3 regions of the Serratia sp. AR11 genome follow, and region 2 is predicted to be linked to each of the others. Evidence: predicted binding sites of a transcription regulator. Region 2 holds the regulator's gene; each other region holds the start of a gene.

Region 1 (6,124 bases), 170 kb from region 2:
AAGTGTGAGAACCACAGACAAAAACATACATGGCGGGTGAATCATGCAGACCAACATAGTAGAAGTGGAAAACTTTGTTCAGCATCATGAAGAAAAGCGAAGTAGCGCGTTCCAGCGTGAAGTGAAGAACTACCTGGAGCGTTATCCATTAACTCAGCACGTTGACGTTCTGCTGACCGACCTTAACGGCAGCTTCCGCGGCAAACGTATTCCGGTCGCTGGGTTGAGCAAACTGGAGAAGGGGTGTTACTTCCCGGCGTCGGTGTTTGCGATGGATATTCTCGGCAATGTGGTTGAGGAAGCCGGTCTGGGGCAGGAGCTGGGTGAGCCGGATCATATCTGCGTGCCGGTGCTGGGCACCCTGACAGCGTCGGCGGCGGATCCGCAATATATCGGCCAGGTGTTGCTCACCATGCTCGATGAAGATGGTACTCCCTTTGACGTTGAACCGCGCAATGTGCTGAACCGAGTGTGGCAGCGTTTGCGTCAGCGCGGGCTATCCCCCGTAGTAGCGGTAGAGTTGGAGTTCTATCTCATCGATCGCCAACGCGATTCGGAAGGCTATCTGCAGCCGCCGTGTGCGCCGGGCACCCAGGAGCGCAATACCCAAAGCCAGGTGTACTCGGTCGATAATCTTAACCACTTTGCCGACGTGCTGAGCGAGATTGACGAATTGGCGCGAATGCAGGGCCTGCCGGCAGACGGTGCGGTGGCGGAGGCTTCACCCGGCCAGTTTGAAGTCAATCTGCATCATACCGACAACGTCCTGCAGGCCTGTGACCATGCGCTGGCATTAAAACGCCTGATCCGCATGGTGGCGGAAAACCACAACATGCAGGCCACCTTTATGGCCAAACCCTACGAAGAACACGCCGGTAGCGGCATGCACGTGCATATCAGCATGCTGGACCGGCAGGGCAACAACGTACTGGCAGACGACGACGGTGAAGACTCCGCGCTGCTGAAACAGGCGCTGGCCGGGATGATTGCCCTGATGCCTTCTTCTATTGCGTTGCTGGCACCGAACGTTAACGCCTATCGTCGTTTCCAGCCGGGCATGTACGTGCCGACCCAGGCGTCCTGGGGTCATAACAACCGCACCGTGGCGCTGCGCATTCCCTGCGGCGATCGCGACAGTCATCGCGTGGAGTATCGCGTAGCCGGTGCGGATGCCAACCCTTATCTGGTCATGGCGACCATTCTGGCCGGCATTGTCTACGGCCTGGAAACCACCCTGCCGCTGCAAGAGCCGGTGACCGGCAACGGGCTGGAGCAGGAGGGGCTACCGTTTCCGATCCGCCAAAGCGATGCGCTGTATGAGTTTGAGCATCAGCCGGTACTGAATGCCCTGCTGGGCGAAAGGTTCAGCCATGTTTACCTGGCTTGTAAAACGGATGAGCTGGTGCAGTTTGAGCGCCTGATCACCGAAACCGAAATCGAGTGGATGCTGAAAAACGCCTGACCCGCTCGACGCCAATCCTACCGCGCGCGTATGGCGCATTCCGCCGGCTATCCTGTGGCCTGCGATGCTGCGCGCTGCGGTAAAGCATTGCTTCCACTTTGGCGTACAGGACGCCGGCGAGGAAATAACCATGACAGCCATAACTGTTTCATCCGTCTGCGCAGGCATCTGCCTGTGCCGCAGTGAATACGGGCCAGCCGCTGGCCGAGTTTTATTGTCTTTAAATCGCACTTCCCGCCGCCTGAGCAGCAGTTTCCCCGCGGCCTCTCTGAATGACGTTAAACGGTTACCAGCAGAGGACAACGAGGGGAAGAGCCATGACGACTAATGTGACTGACGCAAATGAGGCAGCCAAGCCGCAACTGCGTAAAAGCCTGAAGCTGTGGCAAGTGGTGATGATGGGCCTGGCCTATCTGACACCAATGACGGTGTTCGACACTTTCGGCATCGTCTCCGGCCTTACCGACGGTCACGTACCGGCCTCCTATTTACTGGCGCTGGCCGGCGTGCTGTTTACCGCCATCAGCTACGGCAAGCTGGTGCGCCAGTTCCCGACCGCCGGTTCAGCCTACACCTATGCGCAAAAAGCCATAAATCCGCACGTCGGTTTTTTGGTGGGTTGGTCTTCACTGCTCGATTATCTGTTCCTGCCGATGATCAATACCCTGTTGGCGAAGATTTACCTGACGGCGTTGTTCCCGGAAGTGCCGCCGTGGATATGGGTGGTGGGCTTTGTGATTATCATTACCGCCATCAACCTGAAAAGCGTCAATCTGGTGGCCAACTTCAATACCCTGTTCGTACTGGCCCAGGTGGCAATCATTGTGGTGTTTATCTTCCTGGTGGTACGTGGCCTGCACAACGGTGAAGGACTGGGGACGGTATGGAGCCTGCAACCCTTCGTCAGCGAAAATGCGCATTTACTGCCGATCATCACCGGCGCCACCATCTTGTGTTTCTCGTTCCTCGGCTTTGATGCGGTGACCACGCTATGTGAAGAAACGCCCGATGCCGCCAGGGTGATCCCGCGCGCTATCTTTCTGACGGCGCTGTATGGTGGGGTGATCTTCATCAGTGTGTCATTCTTTATCCAACTGTTTTTCCCTTCCATTCAGCGGTTCCATCAGCCGGATGCGGCACTGCCGGAAATTGCGCTGTACGTGGGCGGCAAGCTGTTCCAGTCGATTTTCCTGTGCGTCACCTTTATCAACACCCTGGCCTCGGGCCTGGCATCGCATGCCAGCGTTTCACGGTTGTTGTATGTGATGGGGCGCGATAACGTGTTCCCGGAAAAATATTTCGGCTATATCCACCCGAAATGGCGCACGCCATCACTCAACGTGTTGCTGGTGGGGCTGGTCGCACTGTCTGCGTTGTCTTTCGATCTGGTCACGGCGACCGCATTGATCAACTTCGGTGCGCTGGTGGCTTTTACCTTCGTTAACCTGTCGGTGATCAGTCATTTCTATATTCGCGAGGGGCGTAACAAGAGCTGGAAGGATCGCTTCAACTATCTGTTCCTGCCATTGGTCGGGGCGTTAACGGTTGGCGTGTTGTGGTTAAACCTGGAAAAAAGCTCGCTGACCATGGGACTGATCTGGGCGGTTATGGGCTTTGGTTACCTGGCGTATCTCACCCGGCGTTTCCGCCAGCCGCCACCGCAGCTGGAACGACAACCGCAGCAATAACTGAGTCAGGCGGGGTTTCCCGCCTTTCTTTTTTGTCCGTCGGACAGTAGAGTGAAAATACTGATAAAAAATAACCGATTGGATCACCTCCATGTCTTCACTCCCCGTTTCGTATAAAGCCACTTTGCTCGGTCTGCTGGCGATCCTGCTGTGGAGCAGCGTGGTTGGCCTGATCCGCAGCGTCAGCGAAGGGTTGGGGCCCATTGGCGGTGCCGCGATGATTTACAGCGTCAGCGCAGTTTTCCTGCTGTTGGCGCTCCGGCTACCCAATCTTCGCCATTTTCCACGCGCCTACCTGCTCCTCGGCAGCCTGCTGTTTGTCAGCTATGAAATCTGTCTGTCGCTGTCGCTGGGCTATGCCAACACCCGCCTGCAGGCCATCGAGGTCGGGATGATCAACTACCTTTGGCCCTGTTTCACCGTACTGATGGCGCTGGTGTTTAACGGACAAAAGGCCAAGTGGTGGCTACTGCCCGGATTACTGCTGTCATTGTTCGGTATCGGTTGGATCATGAGCGGTGAGGGCGGCTGGTCGCCGGCGCAAATGCTGGCTAACGTACGCAGTAATCCATTGAGTTATTCGCTGGCCTTCGGCGGCGCGATAATTTGGGCGTTATATTGCAACCTGACCAAGAGAATTGCCCAGGGCCATAACGGCGTGGTGCTGTTTATTACCCTGACCGCCGTTGCGCTGTGGGTGAAATACGCCTTTAGCCACGAAAGCGGCATGCAGTTCACCCTGCCGGTGACCCTGACGTTACTCTGTGCCGGCATGGCGATGGGGGCGGGGTACGCGGCGTGGAATGTGGGTATTTTGCACGGCAATATGACGCTGTTGGCGACGGTATCCTATTTTACCCCGGTGCTGTCGGCGGTATTTGCCGCACTGGTATTGAATACCGCACTGACCGCCAGTTTCTGGCAGGGCGTGGTAATGGTGACTCTGGGATCGTTAATTTGTTGGCGGGCAACCCGAGGAAACTAACGGAAATGCTCCGCCGGTTGCCCAATGTTGAACTAGAATCTAACTAGCAGACAAACATGAAGGAACATAAAAATGAGAGACGATATCCAATTCATTCAGCAGCCAGAGATTGACGGTGGAAGTTATATGCGCGGTGATACCGTGCGCCTGACTACCGCCAATCTGCGCCATGAATATCAGCTTGATGTCAGCATTCTGCGCCGGGAAGACAAACTGATTTATGGCTCGGTGATCGCCGCCGCGCCGAAGGTGGATATCCCGCCCAGGGAGTGGGAGATCCAGCCGGGGCAAGAGGTGGTATTCCGTAAGGAAAATATCGCCAAGGCAATACCTTCAATTAGCTGAATCCTGGCAAGTGTTCCGCCGTATCCTCCGTTTTCCTCAGTAGCATTCCCAAGAAATGCCGGTGCTAAAAACACCGGCTTTTTCATTTCTGCGAAAAGATCCGGTAACTTTTTGTGTTGCGCACAATTGGCACAGAAACTGCTTTAAAAATCACCGTGCATGACAAAAATCACAGCGAACGTGAATTTTCATGAAACATAATTTGACAAATGTGAACGCAATCGATTACCTATTCGCGAAATGCATAACTGGATCACAGATTCTTACACCCGGTGATTTCTATAATGCGCGCGTCGCCCAAGAAGTTTGTAAGCGGAGGCAACGCCAGGTGTCGTCAGACTCATTGTCATCTTTTCTAACGGGCAGGAAATGGCCCTTTAAGCATGTGGTAATAAAATGAAAAAAATAGCTCTCGCAGCAGGTGTACTACTCGCAGCGTCTTACAGTGCAGCATCAATGGCTGATAGCAAAGACAGCCAATACGTCTCGGATTGGTGGCACCAGAGCGTTAACGTGGTGGGCAGCTACCACACCCGTTTCGGACCTCAGTTGAACAACGACGTCTACCTGGAGTACGAAGCCTTCGCTAAAAAAGATTGGTTTGATTTCTATGGTTACGTCGATGTGCCTAAATTCTTCGGCGTTGGCAACACCCCGGACCGTGGTATCTGGGACAAGGGCTCACCGATGTTTATGGAGATCGAACCTCGTTTCTCCATCGACAAACTGACCGGTACCGATCTGAGCTTTGGTCCATTCAAAGAATGGTACTTCGCCAACAACTACATCTATGACCTGGGCCACGACACCGACGGCCGTCAGAACACCTGGTACATGGGTCTGGGCACCGATATCGAAACCGGCCTGCCGATGAGCCTGTCGATGAACATCTATGCCAAATACCAGTGGGAAAACTATCAGGCTGCCAACGAAAACAGCTGGGATGGTTACCGCTTCAAGGTGAAATACTTTGTGCCGTTGACCCAGGTGTGGGGCGGCAATCTGAGCTACATCGGCTTTACCAACTTTGACTTTGGTTCCGATTTGGGCAAAGACAGCAACTGGACCGACGGCACTGGCAAACAGGTTCGCACCAGCAACTCGATCGCTTCCAGCCATATTCTGGCGCTGAACTACGATCACTGGCACTACTCCTTCGTAGCTCGTTATTTCCATAACGGTGGCCAATGGCAGGATGGGGCAGATATTGGTACTCCACAAGGCCCAATCAAATCTACCGGCTGGGGCTACTACCTGGTCGCCGGTTATAACTTCTGATTTTCCGTGGTATCAGAAACAGAAAACCCCGCTTTGGCGGGGTTTTTTTTCGTCATCACTGCACTTGTTCAGCGGGTAAATGTCGCACCGGCATAAATAATCGTCCTTTGATTACGTGGCATTCATTATCAATCCAACTGATGATTTGTTCACGGCTCACGCCTTCGGATTGAGCGTAGCGGTGAAGATCGCCATTAAAGTGCTGCGTGATATATTCCATGAGGGTCATTTGCATGTCTTTTGCTCCTGAACGCCCACCCGTCGCCAACTGGCTACCGCGGGAGGTTAAGGTTTCTCAGACGCTGAATTTAAAGTATTGGCAACCAAATCTCAACAAAAAGCACTGTATTGGTGCATCTGATGTCT
Region 2 (6,124 bases):
CAACCCCTTTAGGGCTGAATACCACCTGCCATAGTTGAATATCACGTGCGCGAAAGGCGCCGGCGCAGGCGTTCAGGTAATAGCTGAACATGCGTTCGAAACGATCTGAATAACGCTGGGCAAGCAGTGGCCATGCCTGTTTGAAGCGTTCATACCAGGCCATTAGGGTGCGATCATAATCGGCGCCAATATTATGCCAATCTTCCATCACGAAATGCCCCTCACTGGCCTGGGCAATATGCGAGACCGATGGCAGGCAGCCATTCGGGAAGATATATTTGTTGATCCACGGGTCAACATTCATATCTGTCCGATTCGAGCCAATGGTGTGCAGCAGGAACAGACCGTCCGGTTTTAAATTACGTTCCACCACTTTAAAGTAGGTGTGGTAATTTTTCGGACCGACGTGCTCGAACATGCCGACTGAAACAATACGGTCAAACTGCAGGTGTAAATCGCGGTAGTCTTGCAAGCGGATTTCGACATCCAGCCCGGCACAGTGCTCCTGCGCCAGTTTTTGCTGTTCGGCGGAAATGGTCACGCCCACCACCGAAACACCATAATTTTTCGCCGCATAGGCGGAAAGTCCGCCCCAGCCGCAGCCAATATCCAGCAGGTTCATACCCGGCTGCAACTGCAGCTTTTCGCAAATCATCCGCAGCTTGGCTTCTTGCGCTTCTTCCAGCGTAGTGGCTTCTTTCCAGTAGGCGCAGGAATATTGCATATGCGGATCGAGCATCTGCGTAAACAGATCGTTCCCCAGATCGTAATGTTCTTTCCCGACTATCCAGGCGCGTTTCTTCGATTGCAAATTGGTGAGTCGCGCGGCGGCAATACGCAAAGTATCTTTAAGATGGTGGGGGAGTTTCTTTTCCAGACCGGCACGGACCACGTGTTGAAAGAATATATCCAGCCGTTCACATTCCCACCAGCCGTCCATATAACTTTCACCCAGGCCCAGAGAGCCTTCTTGCAGCACGCGTTTAAAAAAATTGGGGTTTTTAACCTGAATATCGAATGGGCGCGAGCCGTTTATTTCAATACCGGCCATGCTGAGCATTTCATGAGCGATACGGTACCATGGGTTGTCCTGGATGCTCACATCTTCTATACACGATGAACTCATAGCTTCTCCATCACCTTCTTCTGACTTATGACCCGCCAAAAAATAGCTTAGACAAATTCTGCGGGTGCATACGTTTACCTACGGTAAAAAGTCCCGTGGCGTCTGATATCCGACTATGAACAGAGGAAAATTTTAAGAAGGTTCCTGCGCAAGAAACGCTGGAAAGACAATCCTTAAAAAAGTGTGACGCCATACGCGTACACAACAGCAATTTGTGATAAAGAAATTATAAAAGTGTTATTTTAAAAGGTCGTTTTGAGTATAGGCTTGCCGAGGCGCTTACTCAACTGTAAATCGCACTCGGCAAAAATATTCTTTAAGTGATTATTAATACATACAATTATGACGCAGAGTTAGCATGTTCCTGTCGCGTCGCCTGCTGTTCATCCATCACTTTTCCCCGTTGCAGCATATAGCCCAATGCGGCTAATACTACCGTAGAAACCATCACCGTCACCGTTGCCAACAGCGGCTGTTCGATAAAGGCCGATACCAGCATGCTGGCGACAAAACACAGCCCCAACTGCAGGGTGTTTTGCAGCGCTGCGGCTTTGCCTGTGCCTTCCGGGAACGGGGTTAACGCATTCGCCACTACGATTGGGTAGCTGGCACCGTTGACCAGCGCCATCACGCAGAACGGGATCAGCAGCGTGGTGAGCGTTGGTTCGGTCAGCGTGGCAACCAGATATAACGCCACCATGCTGATGCCATAAGCTACCAGCAGCCACGGCAGTAAGGTGTTGCCATTAATGCGATTTAACGCGGTGCGGCAGCCATAACCCCCTAACAGGAAGGCCAGGGTCTGCGGCACATAGCTCAGGCCGATATCATTTGGGCTGTACCCCATATCGCCAAGAATAAAGGGTGAACCGGTCAGCCAGGCGAAGAAGCCGGCTGAGCAGGCGGCAAAGATGGTAACGCTGCCGCTGAACACCGGGGATTTAAGCAGTTGCCAGAAGGTCAGGCTGTTTTTCTTTTCTGCGGAAGGCAAGGGTTTAGCGTTTTCTTTCAACAGCAGAGTCGGCAGCAGGAGAATGACGGTAATGCCCAGCAGCACGGCAAAAATGGCACGCCAGCCCATGTGGTTCAACAGCCAGGCACCGACCAACGGCGCCAGCGCTGGTGAAAGTGCCACCAACGGCATAATGGTAGCGAAGACCCGGTTGGCCTTGCCTTCACGGTAGCGGTCAATCACCAGTGCCTGCCAGGTAACGGCGGCGGAACAGACGCCAATGGCCTGGATGAAACGCAGTGACCACAGTTGAACGGCATTTTGTACCCACAGCATGCCAAGGCAACCCAGGGCAAACAGCGCCAGGCCAATCAGCAACACCGGTTTACGGCCGAGGCGGTCGGAAAGTGGCCCCCAGAGCAATTGAGCAAAGGCGAAGCCGGCCAGGAAGATACTCAGGCTGGCGCTGATCGCCCCGGCGGAAATTTGCAGGTCTTGCTGCATTATGCCAAAGGCGGGCAGGTACATGTCGGTGGCCAGGTAACCCAGCATACTCAGGCCGGCAAGATAGAACATAAAACCAAAGGAATTTCGCATGGTATTTCTCATTAATATTTTATTGTCGCAGGTTTTTAGCGCCGGCAAGTGTATCCGGCTGGATCTCTGCTTGTGAAACGGTAATATTTGCGAGGTGCTGTTAAAAAAATTGAAGGCAAGGTTATGTGGTCTGAATATTCTCTCGATGTGGTAGATGCGGTCGCCCGCACCGGCAGCTTCAGCGCAGCGGCGCATGAGCTGCACCGAGTGCCCTCGGCGGTCAGTTATACCGTGCGGCAATTGGAACAATGGCTGGCGGTTCCGCTGTTTGAACGGCGTCATCGTGACGTGGAACTGACCCCGGCCGGCGTGGTGTTTGTGCAGGAGGCACGCAGTGTCATCAAAAAAATGCTCGACACCCGCCGCCAGTGTCAGCAGGTGGCTAACGGTTGGCGTGGCCAACTGAAAATTGCGGTAGACATCATTGTTAAACCCCAGCGCTGCCGCCAACTGGTACTGGACTTCTATCGCCATTTCCCCGACGTAGAACTGATGGTTCAACCTGAGGTGTTTAACGGCGTCTGGGATGCGCTGGTGGACGGGCGTGCTGATATGGCGATTGGGGCGACGCGTGCGGTGCCGGTCGGCGGCGGGTTTGCCTTTCGCGATATGGGCGACATGCGCTGGCTGTGCGTGGTTAGTCCGCAGCATCCGCTGGCGATGATGGATGGCCTGTTGAAAGATGAGCAACTGCGGCCTTTCCCGTCGCTGTGTCTGGAAGATACCTCGCGCAACCTGCCCAAGCGGGTCACCTGGACACTGGACAACCAACGGCGGCTGGTGGTGCCGGACTGGGCCTCGGCGCTGGATTGTCTGTGTGCCGGCCTGTGCGTTGGCATGATGCCGGCGCATCAGGCCTTGCCATTGGTGCAGCGTGGGGAACTGGTAGCGTTGCAGCTGCAGCAGCCGTTTCCGGCCAGCCCCTGTTGTCTGACCTGGCAGCAGAATACGCCATCACCGGCGATGGCCTGGCTGTTGGATTACCTGGGGGACAGTGAAACGCTGAATCAGGAATGGCTAAGCGAAGTGGTGCCGGAAACCACAGCGGCCTCCGGCATTAGCAATTAGCGGCGGTAATCGATGAATGGGCCGTCAGCGACCGAACGACGCTCAATCAGTTTCGGATGCACTTCAATCACCTGCGACTCTTCACGCTTGCTGATAATACGGTCCAGCAACATGGTGAACGCCATTTCACCCAAACGCTCTTTGGGTTGATGAATGGTGGTCAGTGCCGGGGTGAAATAGCGGGCGTTACGCACGTTATCGTAGCCAATCACCGAAATGTCTTGTGGCACCCGCAGCCCAAGTTCGTCGGCGGCGCAGATCGCGCCCATCGCCATGATGTCGCCGCCGCAGAATACCGCGGTCGGGCGATGTTTTTGCGACAGGATCTGGTGCATGGCCTTGTAGCCGGATTCCGGCTCAAAGTCACCCTGAACAATCCACTCGTCACGTACTTCAATATTGGCTTCTTCCATGGCTTTTAAAAAGCCCTGATGGCGGCCGCCACCGGTATTGCGCGACAGTTGGCCTGGAATGGCTCCGATATCGCGGTGACCGCGTTCAATCAGATACCGCCCGGCCAGATAGCCGCCTGCGAAGGCGTTATCAATGATGCTATCGGTAAAATCACCGCGGGCCGCGCCCCAGTCCATCACGACCATTGGGATGTTGCGGTAGTCTTCCAGCATGCCGAGCAATTGGTCTGGATATTCCGAACACATCACCAGCAGGCCATCGACACGCTTTTGCGCCAGCATCGCCAGATAGGCCCGCTGTTTGTCCAGATTGTTGTGCGAGTTACATAAAATCAGCGTATAGCCTTTGCTGTAGCAGCTGTTTTCTACCGCCTCGATCACTTCGGCAAAGTAGGGGGCTTCGCTGGAGGTGGCCAGCAGGCCAATCGATTTGGTGTGATTGACCTTCAGGCTGCGCGCTACGGCGCTGGGTGAGTAATGCAGCTCTTTAATCGCAGCGCCAACGGCCGCTTTTGTCTCTTCGGCGACGAAACGAGTCTTATTGATGACGTGCGAAACGGTGGTGGTGGAAACGCCAGCGCGTTTGGCCACATCTTTAATCGTTGCCATGTAAAGAATGACTCCTGAACTCACATGTTGCAGTATGTAAGTGTGATGTTAATCGTTTGCCTGCGTAGATCCTTCTCCAAAGAAGCGAAAACTGAGTTTTTAGTGTGTTGAAGTCGTCAGCGCTTGATCAGGAGGGGCATTTTGCCGGTACACAGTTGTGAACTGCGAATTTTGTCCCATATTGAGCCAAAGTGGAAGAGGTAATCGGTATAATAAACCGGGAAATGATAACAAGATTTTATTGTTCAACTGTGTGAAAATGGTTTGACGCATTAATTGTGTGCCTTTTACCCTTGGGAAACCCAATCTGAAAAGGAGTTGTAATGGATACCGATCTGAAAATGTCACTGTTCACCACCGTTTGTGCACTGGCCGTGATTATTGCTTTCAGCTTCACCGCTGCTTTGAACTGATCCCCTCAAGTAAAACAGGCGCAGCCCGCTGCGCCTGATTGTTTTTCCCCGCGTTACGCCAGGTTCTTTTCCACAAATGCCCAGTTAACCAGTGCCCAGAAGTTTTCCAGGTAGGCAGGTCGTGCGTTGCGGTAATCGATGTAATAGGCGTGTTCCCAAACGTCGACGGTCAGCAGCGGTTTATCATCACCGGTTAGCGGTGTCGCTGCGTTCGAGGTGTTAACAATCGCCAGCGAACCCTCCGGTTTTTTCACCAACCAGGTCCAGCCTGCGCCAAAGTTTTTCACTGCGGCGTCGCTGAATTGCTGTTTAAATTCGGCGAAAGAACCAAATGCCTGATTAATCGCCACGGCCAGTTTACCTTCAGGCTCACCGCCGCCCTGTGGCGACAGACAGTGCCAATAGAAAGTGTGGTTCCATACCTGGGCCGCATTGTTGAAGATGCCGCCGTCAGAGGCCTTAACGATCTCTTCGAGGGACAACCCTTCAAACTTGCTGCCTTTCAGCAGATTGTTCAGGTTCACCACGTAGGCGTTGTGATGCTTGCCATAATGGTATTCCAGAGTTTCTGCGGAAATGTGCGGTTCGAGGGCGTTTTTTTCATAAGGTAATGCAGGAAGTTCGAACGACATTGCTTTCTCCTTGTACAGTGCCAGTCCACCGTCGTAACAACGGGCATGAGATTGGCCTGTTTTTATTGTGGGTATTTAGCTTAGCAATTTTCGCGATGAATTACAGGGGGAACGGGCAAGGGATTGGCTATGACTACGAGGTTTGGGGAAATGATCAGGGGAGAGCGGCTGACAGCGCCAGCCGCAAGGGTGCTTATCGAATGGTTTTTGGCGTGACTACCCGGCGTGCGCCGATGTAGTGGTTTTGCCAGTAGTCGTTATCGAGCTGGCTGATGCGGATTTCTTCACCGGTACGCGGGGACTGAATGAATTTG
Region 3 (6,124 bases), 2.2 Mb from region 2:
GCCCCTTTTGTTTATCCGACAGGCGCTTATGGTCATCGGCATTGCCGCTGGCCTGAGCGCCTGCAGCAGTCATTCAGATCTTCCTTCCTTTAGTGCCAGCGGTTATGTGGCCGACCAGGGCGTTATGCGCCTGTGGCGTAAAGATGACGAGCGGCACCGCCCGCTGGTGTTGATGAGCGTCTACAGTCCCTATCGTGGTCCGGGCACCGTTACCACGCTGTACGAATATCAAGACGGCAAGCTGCGCCAAATCAAACGCACTGACGCCGATGGCGATCAAGACTCCATTCAATTGCGCTTTGCCGATGACGGCGGAGTAAGCTTTATGCAGCGCCAACTGGCCACGCGGCGTGAACAACTGACCGCCGATGAAATCGCGCTGTATCAATATCAGGCACGACGCGTGCTGGAACTGAGCAATGCGCTGCGTGTCGGTAAGGTGAAGCTGCTGCAGGGGCGTTGGCAGCAGGGAGTAGTACAAACCTGTGATGGTCAAACGTTGAGGCCGGATCTGGATAGCAGTGCCGAAGCCTGGATCGCGCGACGTGCCCGTAATAGCAGCCAGCCGGTGAATATAGCCTGGTTGGATGCGCCGGAAGGGCGTGAACTGCTGCTGGTAGCGAACGACGATTTTTGCCGCTGGGAACCGAAAGAAGACCAGCTATAAAAAAGGCCCCGCATTGCGGAGCCCAAGAGCGTTGCGGTGTTCAGATCATTTGCCGCGCGCAATCGCACGGTAGCCAATGTCTTTGCGGCTGAAACTCCCCGGCCACTGAATACCTTCCGCTAATTGATAGGCGCGTTGTTGCGCTTGAGCCACCGACTCACCCAGTGCGGTTACGCACAGCACGCGTCCACCGCTGGTGACCACGTCATTGCCCTGCATGCGGGTACCGGCGTGGAACACTTTACCGTCGGCACTTTCCTGCTGTGGCAGACCTTGGATGACTTCACCGTTGTTGTAATCACCCGGATAGCCACCGGCTGCTAACACTACGCCCAGCGCAGGACGTTCATCCCACTCGGACGTTTTCTCGCCCAGCTTGCCTTCTGCACCGGCCAGACATAGCTCGACCAGATCAGAACGCAGGCGCAGCATGATCGGCTGCGTCTCCGGATCGCCAAAGCGGCAGTTGAACTCAATCACCTTTGGCTGGCCGTCGGCGGAGATCATCAACCCGGCGTAAAGGAAACCGACGTAGGTATTACCTTCCGCAGCCATGCCACGTACGGTAGGCCAGATGACCTGATCCATGGCGCGCTGGTGGATTTCATCGGTGACTACCGGTGCCGGGGAGTAGGCACCCATGCCACCGGTGTTCGGGCCGGTATCACCGTCACCGACGCGTTTGTGATCCTGGCTGGTGGCCATCGGCACCACGTTCTCGCCGTCGACCATCACGATAAAGCTGGCTTCTTCACCTTCAAGGAACTCTTCTATCACGATACGGTGACCCGCATCGCCAAAAGCGTTACCGGCCAACATGTCCTGCACCGCGTCTTCGGCTTCCTGCAGCGTCATGGCGACGATCACGCCCTTGCCTGCGGCCAGGCCGTCGGCCTTGATGACGATAGGTGCGCCTTTACTGCGCAGATAAGCCAGCGCCGGTTCAACCTCGGTAAAGTTTTGGTACTCGGCGCTTGGGATGTTATGACGCGCCAGGAAGTCTTTGGTAAAGGCTTTAGAGCCTTCTAGCTGGGCTGCTGCCTGAGATGGCCCAAAGATTTTCAGGCCGGCGGCCTGGAAGGCATCAACCACGCCAATCACCAGCGGCGCTTCCGGCCCGACGATGGTGAGACCAATGTCATGGCTCTGGGCAAAGGCAACCAGCGCCGGAATATCGGTAGCGGAGATCGCGACGTTCTCGAGATTGCTTTCTAATGCGGTACCGGCATTGCCCGGCGCCACATAGACTTTATCTGCCAACGGTGACTGAGCGGCTTTCCAGGCCAGCGCGTGTTCACGCCCGCCATTGCCGATAATTAAAATATTCATCAGGTGCTCCACGCAGAGCGTGCGCTGTAGCGCACGCGGCAAAAGAAGGATTAATGGCGGAAGTGGCGCATGTCGGTGAAGATCATTGCGATGCCGTGCTCATTGGCGGCGGCAATCACTTCGTCATCACGGATCGAACCGCCTGGCTGGATCACGCAGCTGATGCCCACCGCGGCGGCGGCATCGATGCCATCACGGAACGGGAAGAAAGCGTCAGACGCCATGGCGGAGCCTTTGACTTCCAGGCCTTCGTCCGCGGCTTTGATCCCGGCGATCTTGGCAGAGTAAACGCGGCTCATCTGGCCGGCGCCTATGCCGATGGTCATGTTGTCACGTGCATAGACGATAGCGTTGGACTTCACGAACTTGGCGACCTTCCAACAGAACAGCGCATCACGCAGTTCCTGCGCGGTCGGCTGACGTTCAGATACCACGCGCAGATCGCCTTCGTTCACCATACCCAGGTCGCGGTCTTGCACCAGCAGGCCACCGTTGACACGTTTGAAGTCGAGAGCGGCAATACGTTGCTGCCATTGGCCGCAGGCCAGTACACGGACGTTCTGTTTGGCTGCCAGCAGCGAGCGGGCTTCCTGGCTGATGCTCGGCGCGATAATCACTTCCACAAACTGACGGCTGATAATGGCCTGTGCGGTAGCGGCGTCCAGTTCGCGGTTAAAGGCGATGATGCCGCCGAAAGCAGAGGTCGGGTCGGTTTGATAGGCACGCTCATAGGCCGCCAGAATATCATTGCCGATCGCCACACCGCATGGGTTAGCGTGCTTGACGATCACGCAGGCCGGCTCGGCGAATTCCTTCACGCATTCCAGTGCGGCGTCGGTGTCGGCGATGTTGTTGTAGGACAGCGCTTTGCCTTGCAGTTGTTCCGCGGTGGCGACAGAGGCTTCCTGAACGTTCTCTTCTATATAGAAGGCCGCTTGCTGGTGGCTGTTCTCACCGTAGCGCATATCCTGCTTCTTTATATAGTTGAGGTTCAGGGTGCGAGGGAAACGACCGGCAGGTTGTTCGGTATCGCCATGGTAGGCAGGAACCAGTGCGCCGAAGTAGTTGGCGATCATGCTGTCGTAAGCGGCGGTGTGCTCGAAGGCTTTGATGGCCAGATCGAAACGGGTGGTGTATTGCAGTGAACCGTCGTTGTTATCCATCTCGGTAATAATAGCGGCGTAGTCGCTGCTCTTTACCACGATGGCGACGTCTTTGTGGTTCTTGGCCGCGGAGCGCACCATGGTTGGGCCGCCGATGTCGATGTTCTCGACCGCGTCTTCCAGTGAGCAGTTCGGGCGCGCCACGGTCTGGGCGAACGGATAGAGGTTTACCACCACCATGTCGATCGGCTTGATGTCATGCTGACCCATGATGGCGTCGTCCTGGCCGCGGCGGCCGAGAATACCGCCGTGTACTTTGGGGTGCAGGGTCTTTACTCGTCCGTCCATCATTTCCGGGAAGCCGGTGTAGTCGGAAACTTCGGTAACAGGCAGGCCGGCATCTGCCAGCAGACGGGCGGTGCCACCGGTGGAGAGCAGTTCAACGCCACGCTGGGACAGCGCTTCGGCGAATTCAACGATACCGGCTTTGTCAGAGACGCTGAGCAGGGCCCGGCGGATTGGACGAGGTTGTTGCATGGTTTTATCCCTTGGCTTTGGAGTCGCAATAAAAGAGCGTTACGTGAATTTCCACCTTCTACTCTTTATAAGGAAAGGTTTTTCTCTCTATAAAGGGGTAATCAGGCACAGATTCAGGTAACGCCCCCGTAAAAAGGGGAGCGTTTCGTCGCGGGGAATTGTAGCGAAAACGTTTGCGTGGCGCTCGTAAAATTTCCGGGCAAATCACTTCTGTGGATAAGTTTGTTAACAACAGGGTATAAAGCGGGGTTTTGCTGTGGAATGCAGCAAACGATCGTTTTTGTCGAAAATACCTATTGCGGCCTCCTGAGAACTCCCTATAATGCGCCTCCATCGACACGGAACATGTGAACAACTTCACAGAGTCTCCGGGGTTCGAAGAGAAAAAATCCTGAAAATTAGGGGTTGACTCTGAAAGAGGAAAGCGTAATATACGCCACCTCGAGATAGCAAGCTACGGCGGCTAACTCACTGCTCTTTAACAATTTATCAGACAATCTGTGTGGGCACTCCACAAGACGATATCCAGAACCTTCGGGTTCGAAAAAATATCAAGTCTTGAAGAGTGACCAAGCAATAAGTTGTTTTGTTGGCTTGTCCAACTGAATGACTATTACGAAAGTTATTTTCGAGCATCGCTTGCCTGTTCTTGCAAAAGACAGGTTGAAGCAAATCAAGCTTTTAATTGAAGAGTTTGATCATGGCTCAGATTGAACGCTGGCGGCAGGCCTAACACATGCAAGTCGAGCGGTAGCACAAGAGAGCTTGCTCTCTGGGTGACGAGCGGCGGACGGGTGAGTAATGTCTGGGAAACTGCCTGATGGAGGGGGATAACTACTGGAAACGGTAGCTAATACCGCATAACGTCTTCGGACCAAAGTGGGGGACCTTCGGGCCTCACGCCATCAGATGTGCCCAGATGGGATTAGCTAGTAGGTGGGGTAATGGCTCACCTAGGCGACGATCCCTAGCTGGTCTGAGAGGATGACCAGCCACACTGGAACTGAGACACGGTCCAGACTCCTACGGGAGGCAGCAGTGGGGAATATTGCACAATGGGCGCAAGCCTGATGCAGCCATGCCGCGTGTGTGAAGAAGGCCTTCGGGTTGTAAAGCACTTTCAGCGAGGAGGAAGGGTAGTGTGTTAATAGCACATTACATTGACGTTACTCGCAGAAGAAGCACCGGCTAACTCCGTGCCAGCAGCCGCGGTAATACGGAGGGTGCAAGCGTTAATCGGAATTACTGGGCGTAAAGCGCACGCAGGCGGTTTGTTAAGTCAGATGTGAAATCCCCGCGCTTAACGTGGGAACTGCATTTGAAACTGGCAAGCTAGAGTCTTGTAGAGGGGGGTAGAATTCCAGGTGTAGCGGTGAAATGCGTAGAGATCTGGAGGAATACCGGTGGCGAAGGCGGCCCCCTGGACAAAGACTGACGCTCAGGTGCGAAAGCGTGGGGAGCAAACAGGATTAGATACCCTGGTAGTCCACGCTGTAAACGATGTCGACTTGGAGGTTGTGCCCTTGAGGCGTGGCTTCCGGAGCTAACGCGTTAAGTCGACCGCCTGGGGAGTACGGCCGCAAGGTTAAAACTCAAATGAATTGACGGGGGCCCGCACAAGCGGTGGAGCATGTGGTTTAATTCGATGCAACGCGAAGAACCTTACCTACTCTTGACATCCAGAGAATTCGCTAGAGATAGCTTAGTGCCTTCGGGAACTCTGAGACAGGTGCTGCATGGCTGTCGTCAGCTCGTGTTGTGAAATGTTGGGTTAAGTCCCGCAACGAGCGCAACCCTTATCCTTTGTTGCCAGCACGTAATGGTGGGAACTCAAAGGAGACTGCCGGTGATAAACCGGAGGAAGGTGGGGATGACGTCAAGTCATCATGGCCCTTACGAGTAGGGCTACACACGTGCTACAATGGCGTATACAAAGAGAAGCGAACTCGCGAGAGCCAGCGGACCTCATAAAGTACGTCGTAGTCCGGATCGGAGTCTGCAACTCGACTCCGTGAAGTCGGAATCGCTAGTAATCGTAGATCAGAATGCTACGGTGAATACGTTCCCGGGCCTTGTACACACCGCCCGTCACACCATGGGAGTGGGTTGCAAAAGAAGTAGGTAGCTTAACCTTCGGGAGGGCGCTTACCACTTTGTGATTCATGACTGGGGTGAAGTCGTAACAAGGTAACCGTAGGGGAACCTGCGGTTGGATCACCTCCTTACCTAATGATATTGATTGCGTGAAGTGCTCACACAGATTGTCTGATGAAATGAAAGAGAGCATAAGGCTTAATCTTCGCGGTTAAGTCTTAAAGCACCTTGTCGGGTCTGTAGCTCAGGTGGTTAGAGCGCACCCCTGATAAGGGTGAGGTCGGTGGTTCAAGTCCACTCAGACCCACCAATTCTCTCCTATCCTGCGTTGTCGCCCTATTCGTTTATGTGAATAAACGTCGTAGGACTTCGCTTTGACTAGAAGCGAATTGGC

Evidence for each region. Region 2 encodes PurR, which represses purine synthesis genes. Its sites were predicted from a motif close to CANGCAAACGTTTGCNTG; they were not measured.
Region 1: the regulator PurR is predicted to act here: its motif matches at 4,695-4,712, upstream of ACSOSI_RS11040 (nucleoside-specific channel-forming protein Tsx).
Region 3: the regulator PurR is predicted to act here: its motif matches at 3,799-3,816, upstream of purH (bifunctional phosphoribosylaminoimidazolecarboxamide formyltransferase/IMP cyclohydrolase).

What each region holds. Positions count from the first base shown of each region.
Region 1 is NZ_CM150739.1:2,318,804-2,324,927, forward strand. Features, by position in the region: gene ACSOSI_RS11020 (glutamine synthetase family protein) at 44-1,462, shown strand; gene ACSOSI_RS11025 (APC family permease) at 1,780-3,150, shown strand; gene yddG (aromatic amino acid DMT transporter YddG) at 3,242-4,135, shown strand; gene ACSOSI_RS11035 (hypothetical protein) at 4,208-4,480, shown strand; gene ACSOSI_RS11040 (nucleoside-specific channel-forming protein Tsx) at 4,877-5,758, shown strand; gene ACSOSI_RS11045 (hypothetical protein) at 5,814-5,993, opposite strand.
Region 2 is NZ_CM150739.1:2,486,545-2,492,668, forward strand. Features, by position in the region: gene cfa (cyclopropane fatty acyl phospholipid synthase) at 1-1,126, opposite strand, end outside; gene punC (purine nucleoside transporter PunC) at 1,467-2,675, opposite strand; gene punR (DNA-binding transcriptional activator PunR) at 2,799-3,743, shown strand; gene purR (HTH-type transcriptional repressor PurR) at 3,740-4,765, opposite strand; gene cydH (cytochrome bd-I oxidase subunit CydH) at 5,089-5,178, shown strand; gene sodB (superoxide dismutase [Fe]) at 5,232-5,810, opposite strand; gene ACSOSI_RS11900 (C40 family peptidase) at 6,004-6,124, opposite strand, start outside.
Region 3 is NZ_CM150739.1:302,878-309,001, forward strand. Features, by position in the region: gene ACSOSI_RS01400 (DUF1481 domain-containing protein) at 29-667, shown strand; gene purD (phosphoribosylamine--glycine ligase) at 713-1,996, opposite strand; gene purH (bifunctional phosphoribosylaminoimidazolecarboxamide formyltransferase/IMP cyclohydrolase) at 2,047-3,636, opposite strand; rRNA gene ACSOSI_RS01415 (16S ribosomal RNA) at 4,319-5,861, shown strand; tRNA gene ACSOSI_RS01420 (tRNA-Ile) at 5,964-6,040, shown strand.